One region of the Streptomyces sp. NPDC030995 genome, then DNA from elsewhere that is predicted to be linked to it. Evidence: riboswitches for the same ligand, from Rfam matches in the RefSeq annotation. Region 1 holds a riboswitch; each other region holds the start of a gene.
What was found. A riboswitch is a leader RNA that binds a small molecule or an ion and turns the genes downstream of it on or off. The one in region 1 is predicted to bind cobalamin.
Positions count from the first base shown of each region.

Region 2: it holds a riboswitch for cobalamin, as region 1 does, so the genes downstream of both, metE (5-methyltetrahydropteroyltriglutamate--homocysteine S-methyltransferase) here and ACZ45T_RS17795 (ABC transporter substrate-binding protein) in region 1, are expected to answer to the same signal.
Region 3: it holds a riboswitch for cobalamin, as region 1 does, so the genes downstream of both, ACZ45T_RS03090 (ribonucleoside-diphosphate reductase subunit alpha) here and ACZ45T_RS17795 (ABC transporter substrate-binding protein) in region 1, are expected to answer to the same signal.
Region 4: it holds a riboswitch for cobalamin, as region 1 does, so the genes downstream of both, ACZ45T_RS12010 (ABC transporter substrate-binding protein) here and ACZ45T_RS17795 (ABC transporter substrate-binding protein) in region 1, are expected to answer to the same signal.

Region 1 covers NZ_JBVIFS010000010.1:154,845-158,470, reverse strand. The annotation lists gene ACZ45T_RS17800 (serine/threonine-protein kinase) at 1-1,360, opposite strand, end outside; cobalamin riboswitch at 1,697-1,881, shown strand; gene ACZ45T_RS17795 (ABC transporter substrate-binding protein) at 2,110-3,345, shown strand; gene ACZ45T_RS17790 (FecCD family ABC transporter permease) at 3,342-3,626, shown strand, end outside.
Region 2 covers NZ_JBVIFS010000020.1:104,409-108,034, forward strand. The annotation lists gene ACZ45T_RS26720 (3-hydroxybutyryl-CoA dehydrogenase) at 1-666, shown strand, start outside; cobalamin riboswitch at 837-1,061, shown strand; gene metE (5-methyltetrahydropteroyltriglutamate--homocysteine S-methyltransferase) at 1,231-3,588, shown strand.
Region 3 covers NZ_JBVIFS010000001.1:616,747-620,372, reverse strand. The annotation lists gene ACZ45T_RS03105 (carbon starvation CstA family protein) at 1-1,002, shown strand, start outside; gene ACZ45T_RS03100 (CstA-like transporter-associated (seleno)protein) at 999-1,196, shown strand; gene ACZ45T_RS03095 (GNAT family N-acetyltransferase) at 1,280-1,792, shown strand; cobalamin riboswitch at 1,833-1,964, shown strand; gene ACZ45T_RS03090 (ribonucleoside-diphosphate reductase subunit alpha) at 2,108-3,626, shown strand, end outside.
Region 4 covers NZ_JBVIFS010000006.1:20,111-23,736, reverse strand. The annotation lists gene ACZ45T_RS12025 (serine/threonine-protein kinase) at 1-1,164, shown strand, start outside; gene ACZ45T_RS12020 (DUF4352 domain-containing protein) at 1,198-1,701, opposite strand; tRNA gene ACZ45T_RS12015 (tRNA-Trp) at 1,885-1,961, shown strand; cobalamin riboswitch at 2,062-2,201, shown strand; gene ACZ45T_RS12010 (ABC transporter substrate-binding protein) at 2,247-3,242, shown strand; gene ACZ45T_RS12005 (FecCD family ABC transporter permease) at 3,239-3,626, shown strand, end outside.

The DNA.
Region 1 (3,626 bases):
GGCTCACGGCCGGCTTGGCACCGTTGTTGCCGGGCGTCGTCGTGGGACCTGTCTTGTTCGCCGAGGGAGACGGCTGCGAAGAGGCGCCCGGAGCAACGGAGGACGACGGGCCGCTGCCCGCCGGGGAGCTGACGTCGGGCGGCGTCGCCCGCGCACCGTCCGCGGTCGTGCCGCCCTCTTGGCCGGTCAGCGCGTAGGTGATTCCGCCGCCTGCGGCGAGGAGTACGGCGGCGGCCACCGATGCGATGAGGGTGCGGCTGCCGCTCCGTGCGCGACGGGCTGCGGCGCGGCTCGCTTCGACAGTGGGGACTCCAGCGGGGCCCGCGACCGGCGCACCGGGCTGTGGAAGCGTCGGCGGCAGGTTGGGCTGCGGGTGGCCGGCAGGCTGAGGCTGAGGCTGAGGCTGCGGGAACATCGGGGGGCCGAACCCGGGAGGCGGTGCGACGGCAGCCGCAGCCCCGGGAACCACCGTGGCGGCGGGAGTCGGGCCCTCGGACACCGTCCGGCCCGAGGCGACGCGCTCCAGCATGCCGCGCGCCTGGTCTGCGGTGGGCCGGTCCTCCGGTTCCTTCGCCATCAGCGCCTGGAGCACCGGCGCGAGTGGTCCAGCCCGGCGGGGCTCCGGCAGTGGATCGGTGACGATGGCCGACAACGTGGACCACGCGGAAGTGCGGCGGAACGGCGAAGTGCCCTCCACGGCCGCGTAGAGCGTCATGCCGAGCGACCAGATGTCCGACGCGGGCCCGGGCTCCCTGCCTTGCGCGCGCTCCGGCGGCAGGTAGTCGAGAGAGCCGATGATGTCACCGCTGCGGGTCAGCTTGGCCATGGCGTCGTCGTCGGAGGCTTCCATGGTGGCGATGCCGAAATCGGTGAGTACGACCCTCCCGCCGTGCTCCATCAGCACGTTGGCGGGCTTGACGTCCCGATGCAGTACGCCGACCCGGTGCGCGGCGTCGAGCGCGTCCATCAGCTTGGCGCCGATCGCCGCGGCCTCGTGCGGCTCCAGCGGGCCACGCTCCGTCAACACGTCGTCGAGCGAGGGCCCGTCGACGAATTCCATGACGATGACCGGCAGACCCTGCTCCTCGGTCACGTCGTGCACGGTGACCACGCCGCCATGCCTAATACGGGCGGCGGCCTGCGCCTCCCGCTGCATCCGGGTCCGCAGATCGGCAAGTTCGGACGCGGAGGCGTCGTTGAAGGCACGCAGGACCTTGACGGCGACCTCTCGGTTCAGCAGTTCGTCCACCGCCCGGGCGACCACTCCCATACCGCCGCGCCCGACCATGGAGGTCACCCGGTAACGCCCCCCGAGCACCTTGCCTATCAGCTCTCCGCCCTTCCCTTCCCCCGCCTTCACCGCACGCTCCGTTCCATCGCTTCCATCGCTGTTCGCCATCGATCAGCCGGCGGCCTCAAGGGTAGAGGCAGGAGCGTGGAGGGGTTGCGGCGGCCGAAATCAGCGACACTGGATGCCGTATGCGTCATGGCATCGGGCTCTCGTCTCGGTACCACCACACAGGCTCACATCCAGGCGACCGTGCACCGAGCTGACGTCGCACTCCGCGGCCAACACCCGACAGTCGGGCGGACACACTGCCACAGGCCCAGGGATACGACGCCCTCGAAGTCGACTCTCGTCAGAGTGGGCCCTGTTGTGGTTCGTCGCACAGCTGTGGGGCTGGCGTCGCCGTATCGGCTTCTGGGATGCTTCGGTCCGTCAAGCGACGGCGGAACGAGGAAGCCGGTGAGATTCCGGCACGGTACCGCCACTGTGTAGGGGGAGCGACTCCGCCATGGCCACCGCCCGTCAAGGGGTGGGAAGGCCGGAGAAGCGTTGATCCCGAGTCAGGAGACTCACGCCGTCGCACCTCGATGTACGGGGCGGATTTCCCCAGGAGAGGCGGTGGCACTCGTGTGCCTGCGTACTTGTGTGAGCTTTGCGCTGCCGGTTGCCCATGGGAGCCGGCCGGACCGGCCTGATTCCCGGGCCCGCTCCCTCGGACTCTGAAGAGCCTTCTCCCGCCACGGAGTTCCCCTCCCGTACAGCCGCATCACGTGCGCCGGTTGCCGGTGCGCGTTTCTCTACGCATGTCACCAGGAGTCACCTTGTCCGTACGATCAGCCATGCCCAGCCGCCGTCCGGCCGCCGCGGCGGCGTTTCTCGCCCTCGCGCTCGCACTCACCGCGTGCGGTGACGGCGGCGCGGACCGGCCCGCCGACTCAAAGGCCGCGGCGGGTGACGGCTGCATCACCGATTTCGACCCGGGCAAGGACTACTTCCCGGTCAAGTCGGCGGTGAAGCACGCCAAGAACTTCACGCTCCGGTACGAGAAGAGCTACCAGGTCCTCACCGTGAACGAGCCGTACCCCAAGGGCAAGCCCGAGTCGTACGTGCTGGTCAAGTGCGGTGCCCCCAAGCCGAAGCCGACCGGCGACCTGGCGGGTGCCCCGCAGATCACCACCCCCGTCAAGAGCCTGTACTCGGCCTCGACCACGCACCTGCCCCTGCTGACCGAGACCGGCACCCTGGACGTGCTGACCGGCGTGGCGAACGCCTCCAACATCAGCTCGGCCGAGGTGACCGAGCGGGTGAAGGCGGGCAAGGTCATCGAGTACGCCAAGGACCGCACCCTCAACGCCGAGACGGTCATCGGCGCCAAGCCGGACGTGCTGATGACCCAGGGCACCGACGATCCCCAGTACCCCAAGCTGCGCCAGGCCGGCATCGCCGTCGTCGCCAACGCCGAGTGGCTGGAATCGAGCCCGCTCGGCCGCGCCGAGTGGGTCAAGGCGATGGCCGCGCTCACCGGCGCGGAGAAGCGCGCGGGCGAGGTCTTCGACACCATCGAGGGCGACTACCAGAAGGTCGCCACCAAGGCCGCCGAGACGGTCAAGGCGGGCAGGCCCGTCCAGGTGCTGCCCGGCACCATGTACCAGGGCACCTGGAACATGGCTCCCGGCGGTGGTTACGCCGGCAAGCTGATCAAGGATGCCGGCGGCACCTACCCGTGGGCGGACGAACCCGGCACCGGCAACCTCCAGCTGAACTTCGAGGCCGTGTACGCCAAGGGCGGCGAGGCACCCGTATGGCTGGTCGGCCAGCAGTGGAAGACCACCGCCGACGCGGTGAAGGCCGACAGCCGGTACGGCGAGCTGAAGGCCGTCACCGCCGGTGAGGTCTGGACGAACACCAAGGCGCAAGGCCCCGGCGGCGGCAACGACTACTTCGAGCGCGGCGTGCTGCGCCCGGACCTGGTCCTCGCCGACCTCTTCGCCCTGCTCCACCCCGACCAGGCTCAGGGCCACGACTTCACCTTCTACACCAAGGTCTCCAAGGCGTGACGACCCGGACGATCGTCACCGCGGCCGCCACGTCGGCCCGTGCCCCGGACGGGACTCCGGACGCGCCGCGGCCCGGGCGGCGCAGGCGCCTCGCAGTCGTCGGCGCGCTCGCGGCCGGCGCAGCCGCGCTGTTCGTGCTCACCATCGCGACCGGCTCGCACCAGGTGCCCCTCGCGGAGGTGGTACGCGTCCTGTTCGGCGGTACCAGTGCCGACCCGAGGTGGGCCGTGATCGTCGAGGAGGTGCGGTTGCCGCGCGCGCTGACCGCCACTGCCGTCGGA
Region 2 (3,626 bases), on a different contig from region 1:
GCACTGGCCCGGCTGCTGTTCACCGGCGACCTGGACTACCTCGCCGACCGGCAGCTCGTCATCGAAGCGGTGACCGAGAACCCCGAGGCCAAGACCGAGGTCTTCACCGCACTCGACAAGATCGTCGAGGACCCGGGGGCGATCCTAGCCACGAACACCTCCGCCATCCCCGTCATGCGTCTGGGCATGGCAACCCGCCGCGCCGACAGGGTCATCGGCCTCCACTTCTTCAACCCCGTTCCCGTCCTCCCCCTGGTGGAGGTGGTGACCTCCCTGCACACCTCGGCGGACACCGCCACCGCCGTCGAGACCTTCGTCCACGACACCCTGGGCAAGACCGCGATCCGCTCCCAGGACCGGTCCGGCTTCGTCGTCAACGCCCTCCTGATCCCCTACCTCCTCTCGGCCGTCCGGATGGCCGAATCCGGCTTCGCCACCGCGGCCGACATCGACGCGGGCATGGAGCTGGGCTGCGCCCATCCCATGGGCCCGCTCAAGCTGGCCGACCTCATCGGGCTCGACACCGTCGCCGCCATCGCGCAATCCCTCTACGACGAGTTCAAGGAACCGCTGTACGCCCCGCCACCGCTGCTCCGGCGGATGGTCCAGGCGGGGCTGCTCGGCCGGAAGGCCGGCCGCGGGTTCCACACGTACGGCCGGGGCTGAGGGGCTCCGGCGAGCCGCAGGGCATGAGGGGCCCGTAGCGGTGTGAGCGAGGCGCGCAGTGGCCTGGTGAGCCACTCCGCGCCTTGCTGCCTTGGGCGTTCACCGTCCGCGTGTCCCAGATCACCGTCCGGGATGTGAGCCGTGCTACCCGTCCGGCGCGACGCGGGCCTAGGGTGGCCGGTGCAGCTGGTTCGCCCCGTCCGCCAGGCGGGATGCGTCGTAAGAGGGAACCCGGTGGGAATCCGGGACTGCCCCGCAGCGGTGAGCGGGAACGACCGCCGTCATGAGCACTGGGACCGGAACCGGTCCTGGGAAGCGACGGCCAGTAGGTGCCCGCCGGGAAACCGGCAGGCGTGCCCGCGAGTCCGAAGACCTGCCCGTTGCCCGTACGCGACCGATCGCGCACGGATCCCGGTGACCTCGTGGGCGGGTCCGGGGGAGTACATGCGAGGCGGACATCCGCGCGTTCCTGTCGGGGCGCGTTCACGGTCCGCCCGCTTGGTCACCCCTTCGCGCCTCCGGCCGGTCACCGGCCATGGAGACACGCTCGCGAAGGAGAGTCCCGTGACCAGCAATTCCGCACCCGCACCTGCTCCCGCACCCGCTGCCACACCCGAACCCGCGGCCGCACGCGCCACCGTCCACGGCTACCCCCGGCAAGGCGGGAACCGGGAACTGAAGAAGGCCGTCGAGGGCTTCTGGAAGGGCCGCGTCACCGCCGACGCCCTCCGGGAGACCGCGGCGGACCTGCGCCGCTCGAACTGGAGTCAGCTCGCCGACGCCGGCATCCACGAGGTGCCCAGCGGCGACTTCTCGTACTACGACCACGTCCTCGACACCAGCGTCATGCTCGGCGCCGTCCCGGAGCGCCACCGCGCCGCGGTGGACGCCGATCCGCTCGACGGCTACTTCGCCATGGCGCGCGGCACCCAGGACGTGGCCCCGCTGGAGATGACCAAGTGGTTCGACACCAACTACCACTACCTCGTCCCCGAGCTCGGCCCCGACACCCGGTTCACGGCGCATCCCGCCAAGCAGGTCGCCGAGCTGCGCGAAGCGCTCGCCCTGGGGCACACCGCCCGCCCCGTGCTGGTCGGACCGGTCACCTACCTGCTCCTCGCCAAGCCCGCACCCGGTGTCGCCGCGGACTTCGTGCCGCTCACCCTGCTCGACCGGCTGCTGCCCGTCTACGCCGAGGTACTGGCCGAGCTCCGCGCCGCCGGAGCCGACTGGGTCCAGCTCGACGAGCCCGCCCTCGTCCAGGACCGCACCCCGGCCGAACTGAACGCCGCCGCCCGCGCCTACCGCGAACTGGGCGCCCTCACCGACCGGCCCAAGCTCCTGATCGCGTCCTACTTCGACCGGCTCGGCGAGGCCCTGCCCGTCCTGGCCAAGGCCCCGGTCGACGGACTCGCCCTCGACTTCACCGACCGCGCCGCCGCCAACCTCGCCGACCTCGCCGCCATCGGGGGCCTGCCCGGCAAGCGCCTGGTCGCCGGCGTCGTGAACGGCCGCAACATCTGGATCAACGACCACGAGAAGTCCCTGGCCACCCTGGCCACCCTCCTCGGCCTCGCGGACCGGGTCGACGTCGCCGCCTCCTGCTCGCTCCTGCACGTCCCGCTGGACGCCGCCGCCGAGCGCGACATCGACCCGCAGGTCCGCCGCTGGCTCGCCTTCGCCCGTCAGAAGACCGCCGAGATCACCACCCTCGCCCGCGGCCTGTCCCAGGGCACCGACACCATCGCCGCCGAACTCGCCGCCAACCGCGCGGACCTCGCCTCCCGCGCCAACTCCGCCCTCACGCACGACCCGGCGGTCCGGGCCAGGACCGCGGCGATCACCGACGCCGACGGCCGCCGCTCGCAGCACTACACCGAGCGGTCCGCCGCCCAGCGCGCCCACCTCGGTCTTCCGGTGCTCCCCACCACGACCATCGGCTCCTTCCCGCAGACCACGGACCTTCGGACCGCCCGCGCCGACCTGCGCGCGGGACGCATCGCCACGGCCGCCTACGAGGAGCGCATCGAGGCGGAGATCCGCGAGGTCCTCGCCTTCCAGGAGAAGACCGGCATCGACGTCCTCGTGCACGGCGAGCCCGAACGCAACGACATGGTCCAGTACTTCGCCGAGCAGCTCACCGGATACCTGGCCACCCAGCACGGCTGGGTCCAGTCCTACGGCACCCGCTACGTACGCCCGCCGGTCCTGGCCGGGGACATCTCGCGGCCCGATCCGATGACGGTGCGCTGGACGACGTACGCCCAGTCGCAGACGCCCAAGCCGGTCAAGGGCATGCTCACCGGCCCCGTCACCATGCTCGCCTGGTCCTTCGTCCGCGATGACCAGCCGCTCGCCGACACCGCCCGCCAGGTCGCCCTGGCGCTCCGGGACGAGGTGACCGACCTGGAGGCGGCCGGCACCTCCGTCATCCAGGTCGACGAGCCCGCCCTGCGCGAAACGCTGCCGCTCCGTGCCGCGGACCACGCCGACTACCTGGCCTGGGCCACCGAATCCTTCCGCCTCACCACCAGCGGCGTGCGCCCGGACACCCAGATCCACACCCACATGTGCTACGCCGAGTTCGGCGACATCGTCGAAGCCATCGAGAACCTCGACGCCGACGTCATCAGCCTGGAGGCGGCCCGCTCGCACATGCAGGTCGCCGACGAGCTCGCCGGCGCCGGCTACCCGCGCGAGGTCGGCCCCGGCGTCTGGGACATCCACTCTCCGCGCGTCCCCTCGGCCGGGGAAGCGGCGGCCCTGCTCCGCAAGGGACTTGAGGCGATCCCCGCCGAGCGGCTCTGGGTCAACCCCGACTGCGGCCTGAAGACCCGCGGCTGGGCCGAGACGAGGGCCTCCCTGGAGCACCTCGTCGCAGCGGCCCGCCAGGTGCGCTCGGAAGTCTCGCAGGGCGCCTGACGCCCGTTCGGGCCGGAACGACTCCGTACCCCCCGTTC
Region 3 (3,626 bases), on a different contig from region 1:
GAGCCGGGCCTGTTCTTCGCGGTCAACTCCCCCGGCGGCGTCGTCGGCGCCACCGTCGAGTCGGCCTCGCAGGCGGTGACGAACTTCGGCTTCGCCATCTCCCCCGAGGCGCTGACGCAGGCCGCGAAGGACGTGGAGGAGGCCAGCCTGCTGTCCCGTACGGGCGGTGCGCCGACCTTCGCACTCGGAATGTCGGAGATCTTCTCGTCGGTGATCGGCGGGGCCGGCATGAAGGCCTTCTGGTACCACTTCGCCATCATGTTCGAGGCACTGTTCATCCTCACCACGCTCGACGCGGGCACCCGGGTCGGCCGGTTCATGCTCCAGGACACCCTCGGCAACCTGCACAAGCCGTTCAAGGACGTCAGCTGGAAGCCGGGCGTCTGGCTGGCGAGCGCGCTCGTCGTGGGCGCCTGGGGCTACTTCCTGTGGGTCGGCATCAAGGACCCGCTGGGTGGCATCAACCAGCTGTTCCCGCTCTTCGGCATCGCGAACCAGCTGCTCGCAGCCGTCGCCCTGGCCGTCTGCACCACCCTGCTGGTGAAGTCCGGCCGGCTCAAGTGGGCGTGGGTGACGGCCGTTCCGCTGGCGTGGGACGTGGCCGTGACGCTCACCGCCAGCTACCAGAAGATCTTCTCCGACAACCCGAAGATCGGCTTCTTCGCCCAGCGCAGCACCTACCAGGACGGAATCGACGCCGGAAAGGTGCTCAAGCCCGCGAAGAACATGGACGAGATGCACACCGTGGTCACCAACGCCACGGTGGACGGGGTCCTGTCCGTGGTCTTCGCCCTGCTGATCATCATCGTGCTGCTGGACGCCGCCCGCACCTGCCTGAAGGCCGTCCGCAAGCCCGAGTCGGTCACCCTCGCCGAGGTCCCGTGGACGGAGTCGAAGATCATCGCCCCGGCCGGGCTGATCGCGACCGCCGAGGAGAAGGCGGAGCTCGCCGCGGCGGGCCTCGACTCGGGCGGCGGACGGCTCAAGGAGCCCGTGGCGTGAGCACCGTACGGGACGTGCTGGCCAGGGCCCGGTTCTACGTACGGGAGTTCTCCGGGGAGGCGGCGTACGACCGCTACGCGGCCCACGCCCGCTCCCACGACCCGGACGCGCCGGTCATGACCCGGCGCGCGTTCGAACGCGCCCGCACGGACGCGCGCGAGGCCGACCCCCGCGAGGGCTTCGGCTGCTGCTGAGCCACACCGCTGCCGCAAGGGCCGCCGCGTCTCCCCCGGGAAATGCGGCGGCCCTTCGCGTCAGCTGTTGCAGACTCGACGGCATGGACATCGTGATCAGGACAGCCACCCCGGACGACTACGAGGAACTGGGCGACATCACCGCGCAGGCGTACCTCGACGACGGACTCCTGGACGACAACACGGACGACTCCTACGAGCGGGCGCTGCGCGATGTCGCCGGCCGGGCGGCCGACGCCGAGGTACTGGTGGCCACGCTGGGCGGCGCCCTGCTCGGCGGGGTGACCTTCGCGCCGCCCGGCAGCCGCATGGCCGACATCGCCGGGCCGGACGAGGCCGAATTCCGGATGCTGACCGTTGCCCGCGCCGGGCGTGGCCGGGGCGCGGGCGAAGCCCTCGTGCGGGCCTGCATCGAGCGGGCCCGGGCCATCGAAGGAGTGAGTCGTCTGGTGCTCTCCACCCAGGCGCAGAGTCCCGCCGCGCACCGGATCTACGAGCGGCTGGGCTTCGTCCGGATCCCCGAGCGGGACTGGTCCCCCGTCCCCTCAGTGCCGCTGCTGGCCTACGCGTTGGAGCTGCGCGTACCACAGCAGTAGCAGTCCGACACAACATGTGGGGGGTCGCGCAACGGCAGCCCCCCACATGTATGCTCATGGCTGCTGTCGCCGCAGGGGAATCCGGTGTGAATCCGGAACTGTCCCGCAACGGTATGAAGTGTCCGCCTACCGGACACCAAGTCCGAGGACCTGCCGACAGCGCGCCCGGGTCGACCGAACCGGGTGCCGACACGTCCGGGCCTCGCGGTTGGGCCGGTGGACGCCATGCGGCACGTCGCGTTCCCGCGCGCCCGCATGCGCCCGCTCGCGCCCCGCTCCGCCGATGACCGGGCCGAGCGAGGGAGAGCTCCCGCCGTGACCATCGCGCCTTCCGCACCGCGCGCCGAGTCCACTTCTGGCGACAACACCGAGGGCCCGGGGGCCACGCTGCTGCGTACCCTCACCGAACTGACGGCGGACCTCCCCGACACCGACCCCGGCCGGGTCGCCGCCGCCGCACTGCGCGGCCGCAGCGCCGCCGCGGACGACGCCGAACTGCGCGGCCTGGCCACCGAGGCCGCCGCCGGCCTGATCTCCGAGGACCCGGCGTACTCCAAGCTCGCCGCCCGGCTGCTGACGCTGGCCGTCCGCGACGAGGCCGCCGGCCAGGGCTCCACCTCCTTCTCCGCCTCCGTCGCGGTCGGCCACCGCGAGGGGCTCATCGCCGACCGCACCGCGCAGTTCGTGACGACCCACGCGGCCCGCCTGGACGCGCTGGTCGAGCACACCCTCGCCGAGGGCGCCGACGACCGTTTCGGCTTCTTCGGTCTGCGCACCCTGCACAGCCGCTACCTGCTGCGCCACCCGATCACCCGCCAGGTCATCGAGACCCCGCAGTTCTTCATGCTGCGCGTGGCCTGTGGCCTCGCCGCGGACGAGTCGGTCCCTGCCGTCGAGGAAGTGGCCTCGCTGTACCGGCTGATGAGCCGCCTCGACTACCTGCCGTCCTCCCCCACGCTCTTCAACTCCGGCACCCGGCACCCGCAGATGTCCTCCTGCTACCTGCTGGACTCCCCGCTGGACGAGCTGGACTCGATCTACGACCGCTACCACCAGGTCGCGCGCCTGTCGAAGCACGCCGGCGGCATCGGCCTCTCGTACTCCCGCATCCGCGCCCGCGGTTCGCTGATCCGCGGCACCAACGGCCACTCCAACGGCATCGTGCCGTTCCTGAAGACCCTCGACGCCTCCGTCGCCGCCGTGAACCAGGGCGGCCGCCGCAAGGGCGCCGCCGCCGTCTACCTGGAGACCTGGCACGCGGACATCGAGGAGTTCCTGGAGCTCCGCGACAACACCGGTGAGGACCAGCGCCGTACGCACAACCTGAACCTCGCCCACTGGGTCCCGGACGAGTTCATGCGCCGCGTGAACGCCGACGCCGACTGGTCGCTGTTCTCCCCGGCCGACGTGCCCGAGCTGGTCGACCTGTGGGGCGACGCGTTCGACGCCGCCTACCGCAAGGCCGAGGCGGACGGCCTGGCCCGCAAGACCATGCCCGCCCGTGACCTGTACGGCCGGATGATGCGCACCCTCGCGCAGACCGGCCAGGGCTGGATGACCTTCAAGGACGCCTCCAACCGCACGGCGAACCAGACCGCCGAGCCGGGCACGGTCGTGCACTCCTCGAACCTGTGCACCGAGATCATCGAGGTCACCAACGACGGCGAGACGGCCGTCTGCAACCTCGGCTCGGTCAACCTGGGCGCGTTCGTCGTGGACGGCGAGATCGACTGGGAGCGGATCGACGAGACCGTCCGCACCGCCGTCACCTTCCTCGACCGCGTGGTGGACATCAACTTCTACCCGACCGAGCAGGCGGGCCGCTCCAACGCCC
Region 4 (3,626 bases), on a different contig from region 1:
GACGGGCCCCGGGTCATCGACTTCGGGATCTCGCTGGCATCGGGCGTCACCGCGGCCACCGGGACGGGCAACGCCATCGGCACGCCGCAGTACATGGCGCCCGAGCAGGTGTCGTCGGGCGAGGTCACGGCAGCCAGCGACGTCTTCACGCTGGGCCAGACGGCGGCGTTCGCGGCGCTGGGCGAGGCGCTGTACGGAGACGGCCCTCAACTGAGCGTGATGTTCCGGATCGTGCACTCCGAGCCCGACCTGTCCCGCCTGCCGGAACAGCTGCGTCCGGTGATCGCCCGGTGCTTGGCCATCGATCCGAAGGAGCGGGCCACCCCGGCGGATATCGTGGCGTGGTGCAGGCAGCGGCTGGGGGCGGACGCCGACGCGGGCGGTGGTCCGGCCGTCTGGCGCGAGCTGATGGGACCGGAGGTGGAGATACCGGCTCCGGTTCCGGATCCCACCTCGCTGCGCACGACGCCGCTGCTCCGGCGCCGGCCTGCGCCGACGCAGGCCGCGCCGGAGGAACGGCGGGCGCGCAAGCGGCGCGCCGCGCTGATCACCGCCGCGGCGGTGGCGGCGTCGGCACTGCTGCTCTCGGGCCTGGCCTGGAGGTTCATGGACGACGCGGGCAGGCTGCTGCGCGACCGGGACGGGTCCCCGGCGGCCCAGAAGACCCCGTCGGCGTCGGGCTCGTCCGCGGGCTCGGCGTCGGGATCCGCCGCCTCGGCGACCGGCGGCGGGACGGCGGGAGCCTCCGGATCGGCGTCGAGCACGCCCAAGGAGTCGAAGCAGCCCACGGCCGTCCCGTACGCCGGGGTGCGCCTGGACGTGACGAACTCGGCCGACCTCAGGGAACCGGTTCAGCGCCAGGACCGCACCGGGGACATCCGCCTGAACTGCGAGAGGACCGGCTGCGATCTGGAGAGCGACGCAAGCGTGATCACCAAGCTGTTCGAAGATCAGAACGGCTCCCTCGACGTGTGCCGGGCCGCCCTCACGGACGTCGACACCCGATCCTTCGGGCTGGCCGGGGCGGCGAACGGCAGCGAGTTCTGTATCAAGCACCCGTCGGGGGACATCGCGCTGTTCGTGATCCAGAACAAGTCGCTCGTGGAGTTGAAGAACTGGACCAAGTGGGTGACCGCGGACATCACGGTCTGGCCCGCGTCCTGACACCGCAGGCCCGCGAAGATGCCCCGACGGGGCTTACGGCAGGCTCCACTGGCCCACGTCGTCGGCCAGGCCGCCGTTCAGGGCGAACTGGACCGCGGCCAGGCCGGCGTCCTTGGGGAGCCGGAAGCTGACGAAGCCCTCCGTCGTGCCACCGGGGTCGAGCGTGACGGTGTCGGGGAAGTTCGGCCCGGCGGTCGTCGGGAGGTTGAGCCCGGTGAACCGCTGCCCGGTGGTGTCCAGCAGATGCGCGGAGGGTGCGGGGGAGTCCTTGTAGACGGCGGTCCCGGTGTTCTCCAGGTGGAGCCGCACCGCGACGAGCCGGTCGGCGCCGCCGGGCTCGGGGGTGGAGGAGCTCGCGGGGGCGGCCGGGTCGACCACCTGCGTGAGCCTGACGTCGAGCCGCTGCCCGGGCTCGTTGCCGGCGAGGGAAACCGTCTCACCCGATCCGCCGGGGGCTGCGGCCAGCAATGCGGGGACGAGGAGCGCGACCGCCGCGAGGAAGCTCCGCGAGCGGCCCGGTGCTCGGCTTCGGGGCATGGCGGAACCTCCCGATCCACGGGCTGCCCTGCCCACGATCCTCCGTGCCCGCGGGTCCCGCCACCCGCGACCCGCGACCCTGCCGGGCATCGACCGCTCGACATGTCCGCTGTCTCGAGAGGCGGACACGAGCCAAAAACAGTGGATCTTCGGACCCGGCCGTGCCATGGTTGGTCCCAGCGAAGGGGTGTAGCTCAGCTGGTCAGAGCGCCGGTCTCCAAAACCGGATGTCGTAGGTTCAAATCCTGCTACCCCTGCCACAGGGAATGAACGAAGGCCCACATCAGCAGTTGATCCTGCTGACGTGGGCCTTCGGTGTTCCGACGGTGCATCAGACCCCTTCCGGAGCCGGTGACGCGCGCTCTGGCAGACTGGGTCGCGTTACCCCAGGCGGTGCAGGACAGGAAACCGGTGCGATTCCGGTGCGGTCCCGCCACTGTGACCGGGCATCCCTCGCGGGAGACCGGGAGTCAGACACTGACGCACCGCCTCTGCTCGTCCTTCACGTCGACCAGGGGACGCGGATCCCCCGGAGAGGCTTCGCCATGTCGCGTACCCGCGCCGTTTTGCGCGCATTCCTGCCTGTCGCACTTCTGATACCCCTGGCCGCGTGCAGTGGTTCACCAGGCGCGCGGGAGCACGGGGAGGCCACGGAGTCCGCCGCCGCGCCCGGGTTCCCGTACACCCTCACCAACTGTGGTGTGAGCAGCACCTATCAGGCCCCGCCCCAGCGCGCCGTCAGCATGAACCAGCACTCCACCGAGCTGCTGCTCGCCCTCGGGCTGGGCGACCGGATCGTCGGATCCGCCTATCTCGACGACGCCGTGCTGCCGCTCTACCGGCCCGCCTACGACAAGATCAAGGTGCTGGCCAAGGAGTACCCCTCCAAGGAGATCCTGCTCGGCGCCGACCCCGACTTCGTGTACGGGGGGTACGCCAGCGCCTTCGACAAGGCGCAGGGCCGCGACCGCGAGGGGCTCGCCAAGGCGGGCATCAACTCCCGGCTCAACGTGGAGTACTGCTCCGAGGGGCGGGTCGGCTTCGACCAGCTCAAGACCGAGATCACCGAGGTCGCGCGGACCTTCGGCGTGCCCGAGCGCGGCGCGAAGCTCGTCGAGGACGAGCAGCGCCGCATCGACGCCGTGACCGCCCGGGTCAAGGACAAACCCCGGCCGTCCGTCTTCGTCTATGACTCCGGCGAGGCCTCCGCCTCCACCTCGGGAGGCAATGGCATCGGCAACGAGATCGTCTCCCTCTCCGGCGGGACGAACGTCTTCGCCGACCTCAAGGACACCTTCGGTGACGTGTCGTGGGAGAAGGTCATCGAGCGGGCGCCCGAGGTCGTCCTCATCTACGACTACGGCGGCACCACCGTCGAAGCCAAGAAGCAGCGACTGTTGAACGACCCGGCACTCGCCGGGGTTCCCGCCGTCAAGAACCGGCGGTTCGTCGTCCTGCCGCTCTCCTCCGCCGTCCTGGGCGTGCGCGTCGCCGACGCCATCGAGTCCCTGGGCCGCCAGCTCCACCCCGACGCCGCGTGAGGCTCCGTACCGCCGCGGTCCTCCTCGTACTCGTCGGCGCGCTCGCCGCGTCCGCCGTCGCGGGTCTGGCGCTGGGGCCCGTACGGATCGCCCCGGGCCGGGTGTCCGACATCGTCCTCGGCGGTCTGTCGGGCGAGCGGCGCACCGGAGCCTTCGCCTCCATCGTGTGGGACGTCCGGATGCCGCGCGTGCTCCTCGGGGCCGTCGTGGGCGCCGGGCTCGCGGTGGCGGGCGCCGTGCTGCAGGCGCTCGTACGCAATCAGCTCGCGGACCCCTTCCTGCTCGGCGCCTCCTCCGGGGCCTCGGCGGGAGCCGTGGTGGTGATCGTGTTCGGCGCGGGGGCCGTCGGGTTCGCCGGCGGGGTGGGTGTGCCGCTCGCCGCCT